Regions from separate parts of the Paenibacillus sp. J22R160 genome, predicted to be linked through region 2. Evidence: riboswitches for the same ligand, from Rfam matches in the RefSeq annotation. Region 2 holds a riboswitch; each other region holds the start of a gene.

What was found. A riboswitch is a leader RNA that binds a small molecule or an ion and turns the genes downstream of it on or off. The one in region 2 is predicted to bind ZMP and ZTP.
Region 1: it holds a riboswitch for ZMP and ZTP, as region 2 does, so the genes downstream of both, AC58UW_RS20880 (bifunctional 5,10-methylenetetrahydrofolate dehydrogenase/5,10-methenyltetrahydrofolate cyclohydrolase) here and rpiB (ribose 5-phosphate isomerase B) in region 2, are expected to answer to the same signal.
Region 3: it holds a riboswitch for ZMP and ZTP, as region 2 does, so the genes downstream of both, AC58UW_RS06805 (GNAT family N-acetyltransferase) here and rpiB (ribose 5-phosphate isomerase B) in region 2, are expected to answer to the same signal.

What each region holds. Positions count from the first base shown of each region.
Region 1 covers NZ_JCAUAU010000011.1:43,588-49,176, forward strand. The annotation lists gene AC58UW_RS20865 (GGDEF domain-containing protein) at 1-391, opposite strand, end outside; gene AC58UW_RS20870 (TolB family protein) at 571-1,809, opposite strand; gene AC58UW_RS20875 (CBO0543 family protein) at 1,941-2,396, opposite strand; gene AC58UW_RS20880 (bifunctional 5,10-methylenetetrahydrofolate dehydrogenase/5,10-methenyltetrahydrofolate cyclohydrolase) at 2,463-3,302, opposite strand; ZMP/ZTP riboswitch at 3,359-3,437, opposite strand; gene AC58UW_RS20885 (GNAT family N-acetyltransferase) at 3,603-4,019, shown strand; gene AC58UW_RS20890 (GNAT family N-acetyltransferase) at 4,082-4,537, opposite strand; gene AC58UW_RS20895 (hypothetical protein) at 4,887-5,087, opposite strand; gene AC58UW_RS20900 (nucleotidyltransferase domain-containing protein) at 5,165-5,589, opposite strand, start outside.
Region 2 covers NZ_JCAUAU010000012.1:30,668-36,256, forward strand. The annotation lists gene AC58UW_RS21540 (L-threonylcarbamoyladenylate synthase) at 1-921, shown strand, start outside; gene AC58UW_RS21545 (manganese efflux pump MntP) at 986-1,546, shown strand; gene AC58UW_RS21550 (low molecular weight protein arginine phosphatase) at 1,608-2,210, shown strand; ZMP/ZTP riboswitch at 2,267-2,347, shown strand; gene rpiB (ribose 5-phosphate isomerase B) at 2,451-2,909, shown strand; gene AC58UW_RS21560 (TIGR01440 family protein) at 2,921-3,526, shown strand; gene glyA (serine hydroxymethyltransferase) at 3,569-4,819, shown strand; gene AC58UW_RS21570 (MFS transporter) at 4,884-5,589, opposite strand, start outside.
Region 3 covers NZ_JCAUAU010000002.1:698,141-703,729, reverse strand. The annotation lists gene AC58UW_RS06815 (methyltransferase domain-containing protein) at 1-165, opposite strand, end outside; gene AC58UW_RS06810 (Gfo/Idh/MocA family protein) at 416-1,492, opposite strand; gene AC58UW_RS06805 (GNAT family N-acetyltransferase) at 1,513-2,586, opposite strand; ZMP/ZTP riboswitch at 2,636-2,715, opposite strand; gene AC58UW_RS06800 (CBO0543 family protein) at 2,778-3,278, opposite strand; gene AC58UW_RS06795 (CBO0543 family protein) at 3,453-3,980, opposite strand; gene AC58UW_RS06790 (alpha/beta hydrolase) at 4,154-5,092, opposite strand; gene AC58UW_RS06785 (DUF2441 domain-containing protein) at 5,211-5,589, opposite strand, start outside.

The DNA.
Region 1 (5,589 bases), on a different contig from region 2:
TATAGCTTCCTACAAAAAAAACCGCTAAACCAAGCATAAGCGGACTTAAAGGACTAGGTCCATCTATCCTTGGCTGGTAGAGATGCTGAGGACCATAGTACAGCAGCAACAGCGCCAACGAAAGCAGCGGAGTCATGTAGATCCATAAGACAAACTGCCTTATTTTCGAACCCGTCATACCAGCAACAAGCACACAAAGATGTACAAGGTTGCTAATCGTAAATAGCAGCATTGGAGCATTCCAATAAAGAACAATCAGTCTTTCATACTGCGGGAAAAGCGCTGTTTTGATATATTCTCCTAGAAAATAAAAGAGTAATGAGAGCATGAGCAGCGAGGCTACACGATTCACCAAGCTTTGCTTATTCCGGGCATACATAGAAATAGCCATATAAAAAAACATATAGGATGGCAATAAAATCGTTAGAAAATCAAGCGATATTTCGTTCATCTGAGAGTCCTTTTCATGGAGATTAACACGATCATTTATCGTTTAATGTTATTCCAAATCTCGCAAAAATACAACAACCCGAACGCTAGAAAAGCGAACGGGCTGCATGAAATTTGACACTATCGATGAGGCTCATACCAAGCCAAAACCGTGCTCCAGTTACTCCATCCATAATAAGGAACGCCTACATCCAAATGAGGGATGCAGATCTCCGCATAACTCCCATCTGGATTCGAGCTCCACACCTCCGCATGATTTCCATCAGACCGAATCCACGTCAGTTTATTACTCTTCCTGAGCATGTACGGTCCGAAGTCTCCGTTTTTTTTCGGTGGGTTCGTGAGTTGCTTCTGCTCTTTATTTGAAAGGCTCACCTGATACAAAGCGGGAAGCGGCCACGCGGCATCCTCTTTGGACTCCTTAGACCTTGAAACAATAATCATTCGGTCATTTTCCCATGTAAAATCACGATCAGCGAATCCTTGCGGCGTAAAGGAAGCAGGCTTCATAGCCGGGAGGTCCTTGAGCTTCAAATGTTTATTCTGCACGGCCATTCGGCCTTCCCCTGCAATATAAGCAAGTCGGGCCTTCATAGGCGACCACGCAAACCACTGCGGGTAATGAAGCATGTTATCCAACTGCTGAAACTGGTTGCCATCCGCAGACAACACGCATAAGGCATTGCCGTCAGCTGACAATGACGCCGTCGGATTCGCGGTAAACGAGATCCATTTCTTATCATTTGACCACTTAAATATGCTAGTGCCGACGGCGAAAAAGCTAGGTGATTCCGTAGGAAGCGTATAAAAATGCTTACTCTTATTGGGGTCCATTTTGGCATCTGCCGGAACCATGAACAATTCAACATTCGTCCACCCGGATGGGCGCAGTTGAGCCGGTGAAGATACCAGAAATCCGCTGCCATCAGGCAGCCATGAGTAGTTATCCACACCGAGAGTGACGTTCCTAAAGGGTTCCACTTTATCGCGGCTAACCCTTGCGATATTCAAAACGCCATCTATTTTAAAAGCAAGATCATTCTTATCGGGAGACCACTGAAAATTGTCACCGCCTGGATACACACGGCGATGTTTTTTCATCTCCATGCTGTACACCCATATCTCATGCTGCTGTTCGCCAAGGGCAAGAGAGTAAGCAATGAATCTCCCATCCGATGACCACTTGGGCTCGCTCACCTTTTGATTTTGCGTTACTTGCAGCTCCTTGTCGTCTTTAATGACCCAGAGACCGCCGCCGCGTACAAAAGCAGCTTGTATGGAATGCTTTGGTTCAGCAAATCCAGCATGACACCATAAGACTGAAATCAACAGGCTGATTAAAATGATTTTTATTTTCATCTGTTACCCCCTCTTTAAGTGGTACAGGAGTATTTTTAACATGTTGATCCAAATTATTCCTGAATAAGGGGCAACAAAAAACTCTTAACAACTCCCTCTGAACACAGGTCCGAAGAGCCATTAAGAGTTTTTCATTTGAAATAGCCGTATCTTACCAAGAGCCTATAGTACAAATAAACTAGGCCATAAGCAAGGATATAGGATACAAAGGTCCAACCTATATTCCAGTGATTGCTGTATTCTACTTTGTCAAACATATATGCCAAGTATTCCAGAGCCGTCGTAGCCAGGCAAAAAAAGCCTATTTTCAGAAGCGCATGCCGATTATTTTTTCTAATCCAATAAATCATATATCCCGCCATTACGGGATAAAGACCTAGATCAAGCGGAAGTGCCGATAGTGTCTCATCATTTTCAATCAATGGTGTAAAGTCCCAGAATTCCAAATGATACCCTGTATCGTTGATCAATCCAGATATGGTGACTGTAATTGGACTTATAAGAAATACAATAATACGAGACTTCCTATACAGATAGATGCCAAACACCCAGGGGATTATAAATCCTACAATAATGTTAAACAGCATGATTTGATTTTCACCTCATTACTCTAGATCCCCTAGTATTTCCAGTTGTTGGTGAAAATATGATGTTTACATTTTTTCAGCGGCATCGACCGTATGTTTAAGTAAGGTTGCAATGGTTACTGGACCGACCCCGGCTGGAACCGGTGTAATGGCCGAGGCCACCTTGATACAAGCCTCATAATCGACATCCCCGATGTTCCCGGGATTGTAACCTGCATCCAAAACAACCGCCCCTGGTTTTAGCCAATCACCTTGAACAAATTGCGGTTTACCCACTGCAGCTACGACAATATCCCCTAATCGCACGATATCGGCCAAATCCGTTGTTTTCGAATGGCAGGTCGTAACCGTTGCATTTTTATTTAGAAGCATCAAGGAAACAGGTTTGCCGAGAATTGGACTTCTGCCAATGACAACCGCGTGTTTACCTTCTACAGGAATTTGGTAATAGTCTAAAATAGCAATTATCGCCGCTGGCGTACAGGAAGGGAACTCAGCAAATCCAAAAGCATTCTGAGCAAATCCCAATGTCGTTACACCATCGACATCTTTATCGATATGTATCGCCTCAAAAGCTGCCCTTTCATCGATCTGCTTCGGGACTGGGTGCTGCAACAATATACCATGCACGCTATTGTCATCATTAAGCTTGTTAATTGCTGCAATTAACTCCTCTGTTGTCGTTTGCTCAGGAAGAACAACACGAATAGATGCAATGCCGAGTCGCTTGCAGGCATTTCCTTTCATCCGTACGTAAGTGGCTGAAGCAGGGTCATCACCGACTAGCACAGTCGCTAAACAAGGGACGATTCCTTTTTCGGCCAAATTGGCTACTCTGCTGAGCAACGATTCCTTTATGGCGTCTGCGACTCGATTACCATCCAAGATTACTGTTTCTGTTGACATGTTGATCATCCCTTTTGAGTAAATTTGAAACGCAAAGAGGTAAGGGGTTATCCCCTTACCTCTGCCCAGGCGTACGGCTGATTATCTATGTGCTCCCTCATGGTTACCCATGTTCCGCCAGTCACACACAGTTGCTTGTATGAATTCATGATAACAACGAATGACATAGATTTCAATGCGTATGAAAAAAAACTAAAACTGTACAAAATGATGCTGTATTGTCTTAATGAAAATAACTAGTTACAATTTATGATAATAAAATGACGTTAAAACATGTATCATTCAAAGGAGAATTCATAGATGTCCACTATTCGAGAAATGACAATTGAGGATTATGAGCAAGCCTATTTACTCTGGAGTCAGATTGAAGGTCTTGTATTAAGTGAAGCAGATTCTAAATCTAATATCGGGAGCTATCTGCATAGAAATAAAGGATTTTGTTTCGTTTGCGAAGCGGACAGTAAGGTCATTGGAACTATTTTAGCCGGACATGATGGCAGAAGAGGGTTTATCTACCACTTAGCTGTAAATCCTGAAAATCGAAAACAAAGGATTGGGCATCGGCTCGTAGAGAAGAGTTTGGCTCAGTTAAGAGAAATAGGCATTGAGAAATGTCACATTTTTGTACTCGAAAATAATGATCTTGGTCATTCTTTCTGGACGGCGGCGGGCTGGGAAAAAAGAAGCGGATTTTTCGTTTATTCGAAAACGCCTTAAACGTCCTCTTAAAAGGCACATAAGAATAGGCTGCCTAGACCTATTGGTCCAGCAGCCTTTTTTTATAATTTTAATGTCATAAATGAACTAAGAGGGTCATCGGTGTAATCTGCAAACGGCAAACAATATTCAAACCCGAAGTTTGCATAAAGTCTTCTTGCAGGTTCGAAGGCTTCCATGGAGCCTGTTTCCAGACTTATTCGTTGATAGCCACGTTGCTTAGCTTCCCCAATAATGTGTTCTAGAAGCTGTCTGGCAACCCCTTTTCGTAGATGGGCTGAAGCAGTTCGCATGGATTTTATCTCACCGTGTTCGGAGTCAAGTTCTTTCATCGCACCGCATCCAGCTAGTTGTCCCTGATCCCATGCACTCCAAAATGTGACTTTTGGTGATTTGAGCCCATCGATATTCAGGGCATGCATGCTTTCTGGTGGTGAAAGCTCTGACATCCCTTTCAGATGTTCAAGGATTAATGCTTGTACCTCAGGACCTGTTAAATCATCGATTTTAATATCCAAAGCTGCCATTCTGAATCTCTCCTTATTCTTACTCTCTAATTCTACGTTATATTGTACATGAATTTGCCTAAGGTCAAAACCCTTTTGTTAACGAAATTTTAAGAAGGTGCATCTGCGAAGAATTTATTAGAGAATCAATAAAAAACCTGACGGATCCTACTCCGTCAGGCTTCAAGCTAGCTACTTTATCAGTCACATCATCCCATCACACTATTCACCAATACAACCAACTTCCACCACACCCGTCAGTAACAAATTCTAAGGCATCAAACTAAGGAACAGGCGAGGTTTTCGATTCACCGTGGACAGCTTTAAATAGAATAGATGGAAAAGCTACCGTTATTCTGAGCTACACGGTCGCAGGGACCGAAATAGCGGTAGTAACTCCAGTTAAATGTTCCGTAGCTACCCGAAAATGTACTAGATTGGCGAAATTAGTGGTAGAAAATCCAGTTAATTGATAATAATTGGAGCAATTACGGAAAATAGCAGGAGTAATCGGCGTTAAGTACAAGTAATCCACCGCATCCTCGCGGTTGCCCGCTTCCACAAGAGCTGCCCCCTTGCAGCCAATAAATGCGCCTTTTCAGCGGAATAGCGGCCTGTAGTTCCGCCTCCTAAAACTCCCTAACCAGCAAGCGCCTGAACCTCACCAACAAGCGCCGCAAAAATAGCAATCGCCCTCGCTAAATCCGAGCGATCGGCCGTCATGCAAGCGAATCCCTCCTGGATTCGCCTCTCGAAATCAGCAGGAGCTGCTGCGAAATGACTGCACTGAGCGACGGCCCCTTTTTCGTTCAGCAAATACTGCCCATTGCACGCGAACAAGACTTGAACCAAGCAGCTTACGGTTCGAAATAGATGCCCTGCTGCGTAGGAAACATCGTTACGCCCCAAAGCTTTTTTAGCGTTAGCTATGGAGAAATCAGCTTCCCACATGAATTTCGCGATTGTCGCTTGCCGCAGCGCATCCGGATACGGAGTTGTCTTCACCTTCATTTCAGCGACGAGACCATCCGGATCCCAGAGCGGCCGGCAGCGCGCGACTTCTC
Region 2 (5,589 bases):
TCTGCGGTAGAACGTATTTTCTCAGCCAAAGGACGGCCGTCGGATAATCCACTGATCGTCCACATCGCGGATGCCGGGCAGCTCTCAGATCTCATCGAGCCGGGCAGTGTCACACCTGATCATCATAGGCTCATGGAGGCTTTCTGGCCTGGCCCTCTTACTATCGTGCTGCCTGTGAAAACAGGCAGCATTTCACCGTTGGTGACGGCCGGTCTTATGACGGTAGGCGTACGTATACCTGATCATCCTGTGGCCCTGGAGCTGCTTCGCAAAACAGAACTTCCTATTGCAGCACCAAGCGCCAACAGTTCTGGCCGACCGAGTCCAACACAGGCATCACATGTTCGAGAAGATCTTGACGGTCGAATCGGAGGTATTGTGGATGGTGGCGGGACGGGTGTCGGTGTTGAATCGACGGTAATTCAGCTTTTAGACGGCCAGCTATATATTTTGCGCCCAGGCGGCGTTACGGCAGAGCAGCTGCAGGCCACGTTGCCAGCTATTCGAATTCATGAGGCTGAACAGGGAGATGTGCAGGTTTCGGAAACACCCAGGGCTCCGGGGATGAAGTATACGCATTACGCGCCAAAAGGATACATGCATATTGTATATGGAGACGACGCAGCTGCAGTGGCTGCTTGGATTCAGCGCGACATTCATGCCGCTATGGAGCGAGGGGAATCGACGGGTATCCTTACTTTTGATGAAAGAGCCTCTCAATTTGAAGCTGATTTGGTCATTGCCTGCGGCTCGTTAGCTGAGCCAGAAACAATTGCCCAGGAGTTGTATGCTGCATTAAGGCAATTTGATCAGCAAGAGATTCAGTATATTGCCGCAGAAGGTTGTCCGGAAACGGGTATTGGTCAGGCGATTATGAATCGTCTGCGCAAGGCAGCCGGTCATCGGCTTGTACGTGTTTAGCTAGCATGATTCCCAGTTTGTCCGCATATCTTGGTTAAGAAAGCGGACAAGGGGGACAGCACTTATGCTCGTAACTGGCGTTGAATTTGGACAGACAATCACCATATTCATCATGGCGATAGCCTTGGGTTTGGATGCTTTTTCCTTGGGAATTGGTATCGGCATGAAAGGGATTCGCTTGGTGGATATTTTAAAAATAAGCATTGTGATTGGTATTTTTCACATCATAATGCCATTAATGGGCATGTTTATGGGACAATATGTCTCGCTCCTGCTTGGTAATGTGGCCACTGCAGCTGGCGGATGTTTGCTCATTCTTTTGGGCTCTCATATGATATATAGTTCGATCCGCGGAGAGGAAGCAACTTCTTTTGATTATAGATCTTTATGGGGGCTTACGATTTTCGCGCTTAGTGTGAGTATAGATTCGTTCTCAGTAGGTGTATCCTTGGGGATGTTCGCGACGGATATCCTGTTAACTGTGCTTGTATTTGGTTTGTTCGGCGCGTTGCTCTCTGTAGCCGGATTATTGGTCGGCAGACGGGTGAATGGCTGGGTTGGGGAGTATGGCGAAGCGTTTGGCGGGCTTATTTTGCTCGCGTTTGGGATCAAGTTTTTGCTATGATACAATAGAGGCGGAGCAGGCTCTGCCTATGTTAATTAGAAAGTTTCTTTAGGAGGATCACATGTTGCGAATTCTATTTGTCTGTACAGGAAATACGTGCCGCAGTCCATTAGCCGAAGGTTTGCTGCGTATCAGGGTGCACCAAGAAGGACTTGCGGCGGAAGTTCGTTCAGCAGGAGTATCCGCGATGACGGGCGCTCCGATCTCCCGAAATAGCGCAGCACTGCTGCAAGAAGCAGGATTCAAAGAGTCCATTCGTTCATTAGCGATTCAGGAGTCTGAAGTGAAGTGGGCAGATATCATTTTGACGATGACGATGGGGCATAAACGTACGGTTATCCAGCGGTTCCCAGGTTCGATTGATAAGATTTTTACACTCAAAGAATATGTAGAGGACGATCATCGGATCCTTCAGGCGATAGAGGAAAGGGAAAAGCTGGTGACGGAAGTTCAGCTTAAGCAGGCTCTTTCACAAACGGTAACCGCCCAAGAGAGAAATCGGATTTATTTGCTTGAAGATTCAATTCCAGATTACGATATTTCTGACCCGTTCGGAGGCCCATTGGAGGTTTACCGGCAAACGGCGGTTGAAATTAGCGGAAGTTTAGATAAATTGGTTAAAAAGCTTCGCGAGCGAAAAGTTGACCCGCAGACTGGGAAATGATTTGCGGAGACATCTTTACACCTCGCGTATAATGCGATAAGATGGATGTATCAAGCAAGACTCAATGTAACTGGCGACGAGTGGGAGTAACCACAATGGAGCATTGAGCTATACGGCCGGTCGCCTGGGCAAAAGAGCAACGCGCTATTTCTAGCGTGTCCGCTCTTTTTTTCGTTTTCTGGTGGACTTTGGGATATAATAGAATGGTCGAATTCGAACAAGCAAAGGAGCGTTCTATCCATGAAAATTGCCTTAGGTGCGGATCATGCAGGCTACCGTTTGAAAGATGTTATCATTCCTTTTATTGAATCATTAGGCCATCAGGTCATAGATTATGGGTGCAGCTCAGCAGATTCCGTTGATTACCCGGATTATGCGATGAAGGTTTGCGACGATGTAGTCTCAGGCCAAGCTGACAAGGGGATTCTGATCTGCGGAACAGGCATCGGGATGTCGATCGCCGCGAATAAGGTGCCAGGCATCCGTTGTGCATTGGTCCATGATCTATTCTCAGCAAAAGCGACGCGGGAGCACAATGATACGAATGTACTAGCCATAGGCGAGCGTGTCATCGGACCGGGTGTTGCCGAGGAAATCGTGAAAATTTGGCTGGAAACAGAGTTTTCACAAGGTGTCCGTCACCAGAACCGCATCAACAAGTTGCAAAGCATTGAAGATCGCTTCGCGATTCATCCATAAGGGTGACCACAATGACAAATTCCATACTTCACACGATCGCAGAGGATTTGGAAACAAATCTTCGTGAGTTGGTTAAGGTGGGCAATCTACGGCCAGGCCAAATTCTGGTCATTGGTACAAGCACGAGTGAAATACTCGGACATCGGATTGGAACATCCGGGACGCTGGATGCAGCTCGGCCGATTTTTGAAACGGCGCAGCGCATCAGCCGCGAGTTCGGTTTGCACTTGGCATTTCAGTGCTGCGAACATTTGAACCGCGCGCTTATCGTCGAGGAAGATCTATTCGCGATCTCCCCTCAGCTTGAGCCTGTGTCGGTCATTCCTGTGCCAAAAGCCGGCGGTTCAATGGCCTCATACGCGTATCGCCACTTCGCGAAGCCTGTTGTCGTTGAGACGATTCAGGCACACGCCGGGATTGATATTGGCAGCACGCTGATCGGGATGCATTTGCGCCGCGTTGCTGTGCCTGCACGGCCGCCCGTGCGGAATATTGGTCATGCTTATGTGACCATGGCGTTTACACGGCCTAAACTGATTGGTGGCACAAGAGCTGTCTATACACCGGAGACTGCCGAACAGCTCTATCAGCAAGCCGCGCCAGATGCGGATTGCTAGGCTAACTTATAGATATCAACTATCCTTTAGGAGGAATTCCATATGACAAACTTTCTAAACAAACAAGATCCAAAAATCGTAGAAGCAATGAATCTAGAACTGGGTCGTCAACGCGACAAAATTGAGCTTATCGCTTCTGAAAACATCGTAAGCCAAGCCGTCCTTGAAGCAATGGGTACAGTGCTGACAAACAAATATGCAGAAGGTTACCCAGGCAAAAGATACTACGGCGGCTGCGAATACGTAGACATCGTAGAAGATATCGCCCGCGATCGCGCGAAAGAGCTTTTCGGAGCTGAGCACGCGAACGTTCAACCGCACTCTGGTGCGCAAGCAAATATGGCTGTTTACCTAGCAGCTCTAAACCCTGGTGACACAGTTCTAGGTATGAACCTGGCACATGGTGGTCACTTAACACACGGCAGCCCTGTTAATGCTTCCGGTATTCTTTACAACTTCGTTGCTTACGGTGTAAGTGAAAAAGATTTCCGCATCGACTATGATGATGTTCGTAAAGCAGCTTTCAAACATAAGCCTCGCATGCTTGTTGCTGGTGCAAGTGCATACCCGCGCACAATTGATTTCGAAGCTCTGGCTTCTATCGCTAACGATGTAGGCGCATTGTTCTTCGTTGATATGGCGCATATCGCTGGTCTAGTTGCTGCTGGCTTGCACCCGAACCCAGTGCCACATGCACATTTTGTTACAACTACAACGCACAAAACGCTTCGCGGTCCTCGCGGCGGTATGATTCTTACGCGCAAAGCTTGGGCAGCAGCGATTGATAAAGCCGTATTCCCTGGTTCCCAAGGCGGTCCTTTGATGCACACCATTGCTGCAAAAGCCGTTTCCTTCGGTGAAGCTCTGCAACCAGATTTCAAAACTTACGGTCAAAACGTCATCAACAACGCGCAAGCATTGGCGACTGCACTGACAGCTGAAGGCATTAACCTTGTATCCGGCGGTACAGATAACCACTTGATGCTGGTTGATCTGCGCAACCTGAACATTACAGGTAAAGACGCTGAGCACGTGCTTGATGAAATCGGTATTACGGCGAACAAAAATGCGATTCCTTTTGACCCAACTAGCCCGTTCATCACTAGCGGTATCCGCTTAGGTACACCGGCTGTTACGTCCCGCGGTATGAATGAAGAAGCTATGCAAACAATCGCGAAAGTAATCGCACTTACATTGAAAAGCCCGAAAGACGAAGCTGTGCTTGAGAAAGCTCGCGGCATGGTGAAAGATCTGACGTCGCAATATCCGCTGTACCCAGGTTTAACTTACTAATCAAAAAATAGAAAAGGGCTGTATCAGAGGTCATCAACGACCTTTGGATACAGCCCTTATTTTTTTACACTGCGGCATGACTCACCTTTTGCTCCGCTTCCTTCAGGCTCGGCAGAATGGATGCCATCAAGCCAATTCCGGCTACGCCGGTCAGCAGAATGAACAGCGCCATCGCACCGGATGGCAGAAAACCACCGATGATCATGTTCAGTCCGCTAAGCATAATGGCAACGCGATTCGTCATGCTGCTGAGTGCCATATAGGAGCTGCGGGCGTGGTCGGGGACAAGTTGTACAAGCAGCGATTGTTTTAAAGGTACATAGGTCAGTTCTCCTATAGTGGCAATGAGCATAAGCAGCATAAGCATCATCGGTTGGCTGCCGAATACAAGGTAGGTATAGCCGGCCACGTTAAGAAACATGGCGAATAGCATCATTCTGGTGTCAGAATTTCCTTTGAGCAGGCGGCCAACAAAGAGGGAGAGCAGGACAACGGCAAGCGTATTCTCCGTTCGTAGGACGCCGACTAGCGGCAGACCGTCTATGGTGGCTGACATGCCTGGAAACCAAGGCGTGTGATGGATATCTTGAGCGAGCCGGATACCGATATAGCCGTTTAAATTCATTTCGACCGAGACGATGAGTACACTGGAGATTAGATAGATGAGGAATCTGCGGTCGCGCAGTACCTCTTTATACCGAGTATACATAGATATACGTTTAGGACTTGAAGGTTGAACTCCGTCATCATTAATCTTAATTACTTCGGCT
Region 3 (5,589 bases), on a different contig from region 2:
CAGCAACGACTTACCTGCCACATCGCGCAGTTCCTCCCGTTCAATCGGACCTAGGGTAGACTTGCCTGCCTTGAACCCTGCGATATCATATCTGGCTGTACTGGCGGCATTGACGGCGGTGCGGACGTTCCAGTGCGCTCGGTTCTGTTCCGTATAATCGGTCATGGATGAATCGCTCCTCTGACGTTCAGTCTTTGGCTGGCAACAGTTTAGAAGAAACTTGAAGGATTGGATGTATAACAAGAATATACAGAGAGCTCGTTCCAGTATGTCTGTTCTTTATTTCTTTCGCCCAATTACTCTCGTGACCGTGGCTTCGAGCATCCGTGGTCTGTTCCCTTCCACGTAATAGAGGCTGCCATTATACCGGCAGCCTCGTTCTGTATACGTTAATTTATGCTAATGCATGTTCACATTAAAACGCCCAGGGTTGTGTCGTCGTCGAGAGCTCCTCTCCTGACTCGATTGCCGCCTGCATCAGGATAGACAAATAATGATCCTGCATCGCCTCTTCCAACCCATAGCATGCTGGCCCACCTTGCACATAGTCCGCCATCTTAGCCAAACTCGTAGCAATGGCGATTTCATCGTCAGATAAACGCCCAGGAATGAACGGATTTTCATACACCCACTCATCATTAGCGGTAATCCCTCGGTGATAATACCCTTCTAGGTTACCATTATGTCCTGTATCGACTCTTCGGAGTTCGCCCTGGATTGGTGTCCTGAAATCACGCAAATACCGGAACGTTTCGTTCATTAATTCTCCGCGGCTTCCGCGAACGAGTACTCGATTACTGCGAATCCAAGAGAAATACTGATCCCCTGTAAAATCAAACAGAGCCAGTTTGTCTCCAAAACGAAGTGTAACGATATCCTGTACGGAATCACCGATCACTTCACTTTCGGGGGGTCCATAACGCCCCGGGCCTTTCACGAGATTGGACGTAAACCTCTGCCCCCTGATGACAGCGTTCTCGAATTCTATGCCTAGCATTTTTCGGATCAGACTGATTCCATGATAGCCGTGAGCGGCCGAGACTTGTACTTGTGAAACGTCACCGAGTTTACCCGACCTCGCGAAAGCAATATGTGCAGCATGCATCGGTTGATATAGATACTGTTCGGCTACCTGTACGCGCCCTTTCAGCTTTCGGAGCGACTCGTACAAGGCAATCATGCCAGGGATGTCCCTAGCCGGAGGTGTCTCTGTCAATACCGGAATGCCCCGCTCTGCCAGCTCCAGTGTACAGGAAGGCGCAGCATCCCATGGCACAGAAACTACCGCAAACATGAGCGACCCGCTTGAAGCAAAAGATTCCATATCACGATAGGTTTTCACACCCCATTCATCCTCAATCTCCTTGCCGCGTTCCTCGTCACGGACAAGCATCGCCTTGACAGCGAATCGCTGCGGCAATGCCTTTGCAATACGTAAATAAAAATCAGCTCTCCACCCTCTACCAACAATACCGAATTCGATTAATGACATAATTATTCCCTCGCTTTCGTTTAGATACGTCGTTCATACAAACTAGCGGCCCAGCCTTGGGATTCATATCGACCACAAAACGTGAATCCTTCACGGGTGTAATACCCATTAAGCGCCGCGTTACCAGCCATACAATCTAGACGCAGCCAAGATTTGCCTTGTTCTTCTATGTAGCCCTCTGCCCAATTGAGCAGTCGCGTGCCAATTCCCATACCTGGATAGTCCCGGGAAGCAGCCAGTCGATGTACATAACCAGCATCTTCGTGGAACTGATCTCCCCAAATCTCTTCATCTCTCCAATGAACGGATAGACAGCCGATAGGCACTCCATCCATGTGCGCCACAAATAACTCATTCTGCTCAATTAATTCGGAGACATAAGCATGCGTAAACCTTTCCTCGCGCCACTGGACAAAGCCTTGCGTCCGCTCAATCCATCGTGCCGCATTGACCAAAAGTTCACGCACCGCTTCCGCATCTTCCAATTCCGCTCTTCGAATGTCCAGCTTACCATGCCAACGGTACTCTAACAGCGCAGCTGTTTCCATCGCCAATGATTCGCTAGACATCCTTGCCACGACATGTAATGCAGCGTCGAACCCAGTAGTTACACCACCGGACATGACAATCCTGCCGTTATCGACATACCGGACATTCTCAACTACCGTTGTAGCTGGTGAAACCATGCTCCGTAAAAGATCGTAAGCCCTCCGATTTGTTGTCACTCGAAGCCCCTCCAACAAATCAGCTTTTGCCAGCAACAGAGCTCCCGTACATACCGAAAGTACAATTGCGGCATGACTCGCGGCCTCGCGAATCCAGGTGATCAGTCGTGAATTGGTTATTTCTGTGCGAGCTCCGAACCCTCCTGGTACGATGAGAATGTCAATCGCTGGGCAAGTATCAAAGCTATATTGTGGCGTGATCGTGATGCCGCTAACGGTTGTCACTGGGATTCCCTTTTCGGCAACTGTAAATACCTGAAAATGGCTACCCAAGTACCCAGCCACCCCAAAAACATCATGAGGCCCAGTAAAATCCAACGTATCCACCTTATTATACAACACAACTCCGACATTCCTTGCCTTCTTCATCGACTTCATCTCCTTAGAAATAAAAAGAGCATTTGACCCATCGGATCAAACACTCTGCCCAGGCGATCGGCTATATGTCATAAGCGCTCCCCCGTAGTCCTCTACGTTTCGCCAGTTACGCGTACCAGAATTTACCTAAATTATACTTATTAAAAGTAAAGACGTCTAGATGAAATTAATTTATTCTTTATTCATCTAATCGGAACTTTAAATAGAAGTAATAATACAATAGTTACTGGTATTGAGATCGAATACGCAAGTAATGGCCGGCAAAAATGTAATCGAAGCAATGGGAAGGTGATTATATTGAATACAATTGAATAAAACATAGTCCAACCGTTATAATGTTTAATCGCTCCTGTAAGCAAATAAATGACCTCAATAAAGGAGTATATGACCACCCAAAAACCTATCCACAATGTTGACTTAGCAACTCCGTGAGGGTACAAGCCAAGGAATATCAGTGCTGTAGAGGCAAATACCACCAAACAGCTTAACTCGACACCAATATAACTATGAATTGGCGGTTTTGGCTGATGCTGCCATAGTGGATAATTATAGGTCAGCAACATATAAAAGACGTCTCCAAGCAAGAAATACAACATCGTTGAATGATATTTTTGCCAATTTCTCCAGTCGCCCCAACGCCATGCCGCAAGTATAAATAATATTGCCACAGCAATGAAAAGCATTTGATTACCCCGTTACTTTGAATCTTTCGTTTTCCTCTTATAATTCCCAGTCCCTATATACGTATACGCACTTCATCCTCTGTTTGAACGCAACACCAGTAAATGAGAGCCGCATTACAGTTATTGACTCATTGTTGAAAGCTTCCCCGTTGTCGCGGAACCCGAAGCTATCTTTCACTTTTTTGGTTTCCAGTATTCGACGAATCCTCTCGTCAAAATGCCCGTGAGAATATAGAAAATGAAAGAATAGAAGTAGTTCCACCCATAATAAGTGATCGTTTGAGCCCAAATAGAGAATGGTTCACCAATAAATGCAAAAATAGCAGCTTGAAATAATAAAGCAATGGTAAAAGATTTCCATGTTCTAAAGTACTGATAGATCAGCATTTGTGCAACCGGAACGACAGAAAAGTCAAAAGGAAACCCAATAAGTGAATAGGGTAATAATTTATTGGGATACACCCAAGCACCGATTTCTGAACCAAGATCATCCGTAAAGGACGTAAAGATTACAACCATTAGTCCAAAAAACCAAATAGAGTGTGCTCTTTTGCGGTCAATCAGCTTGAGCAATAGAATCCATGGAATGATTAGACCAATAAGCAAGAACCACCACTGCCAAGTAAAAACGCTACTATTCAACCATCTATCCAGCTCGAATTGGGCAGCTTTTTGCTGCATGTCATGCAATTGCTCATTCATCGTTATTCCCTCGACCACTAAAAAATTTTCACATCATGTTAATTTTACCCTTATACTTGCTGCGTTAACCTGACTGTTTGATCATGGAATGTCCTTTCGCATGTCTTGGTATCCTTATATACATAAAAAAAATGCAGGTCCAAAACAATTAAATTGTTTCGAACCTGCATTTTTTATCCGCGAATCCATGAATTTGCCAACAGAATAGCGCCTTTTGCTGCACCTGTATCCGCTAGGGCGTTGAGCATGACGAAATCATGAATTGTACCTTGGAAGCGCGCAGCAGTAACCCGAACTCCTGCTTCTCTCAGTTTATTCGCATAGGCTTCTCCTTCATCCCTTAGTACGTCCGCTTCAGCTGTAATTACAAGTGCTTCCGGGAGTCCTTTCAGTTGTTCTATCGAAGCTCTTAAAGGTGAGGCAGTAATTTGTGCTCTTTCGCTTGGGTCAGTCGTATACTGGTCCCAGAACCATTTCATAGCATCCTTGCGGAGGAAATATCCTGTTGAAAAATCCGTATAGGATTCTGTCTCAAATGAAGCGTCAGTTACCGGGTAGAAGAGCAACTGTTTGCGGATATGAGGGCCTCCGCGCTCTTTGGCCATTAATGTAATGGCAGCACTCATGTTACCTCCGACACTATCCCCTGCAACTATTATGTTGTTTAAATCGAATCCCTTTTCGCTGCCTTGTTCGGCAACCCATTTTAGGGCTGTAAATACTTCCTCAATTGCAACGGGGTATCTTGCTTCCGGTGATAGGCTATAGTTTGTAAAAACAACCGCGGATTGAGACCCAACCGCTAGTTCTCGAATCAATCGATCATGCGTGTGCGCATTTCCGAAGACCCAGCCTGCACCATGAGTGTAGAGAATCACCGGTAATGTATCTGACTTATTTTGAGGACGAAGAATAGTTAGAGAGATGTCCCCGTTGGGTCCTCCCGGAATTGCTACGTTCTCGATGTCAACGGGCGGCTTGGTTATGGGGCCATTTTGAACTTCGTCTACTGTTTTCCTACCCTTTTCCGGTCCTAAATCAAAGAGAAATGGCGGATTAGCAGTAGCTTCTACAAATTCTTGTGCAGCTTTTTCAAGTACGAGCTTCTTCATTTGGGAACCACCTTTCTTTTACTTTCATTTTGTAGTCCAAATTTATTAACCAATTCGCTATGAAATCAATCTCCTTATGTTTAGATTGGTGATAGTATCTCCCGAATTTCTTTAGCCCTTAAGCAGAGAACTCCTCGATAATTTCGACGACTTCAATTTTCCCATTAATCAAAAGCTCCGGAAGCTCGTTATTTACATTCCCCTTCCAGTATTCTCTAGCCTGCTCGATTTTTATGGAAAAAGGGGTCGCATCCTCCTTAGGTAAAAGGTCTCCATCGCCCTCAAAGTAATTGCCATCAACCCGAAGTTTAACAATTTGCAAAACGTTCCGATGATAGGAATCAAATATGTTTTTCCACTTCAAAGCATCTTCATAACTTTTCGCAGCATATAAGCAAGACAATCTTGAAGGATATGCTGGATATTCTTGAAGTCTAACCATTTCAACCAGCACTTCTCTAATAGCTCTGATTGTTTGTCCTACATACTTAACTGCT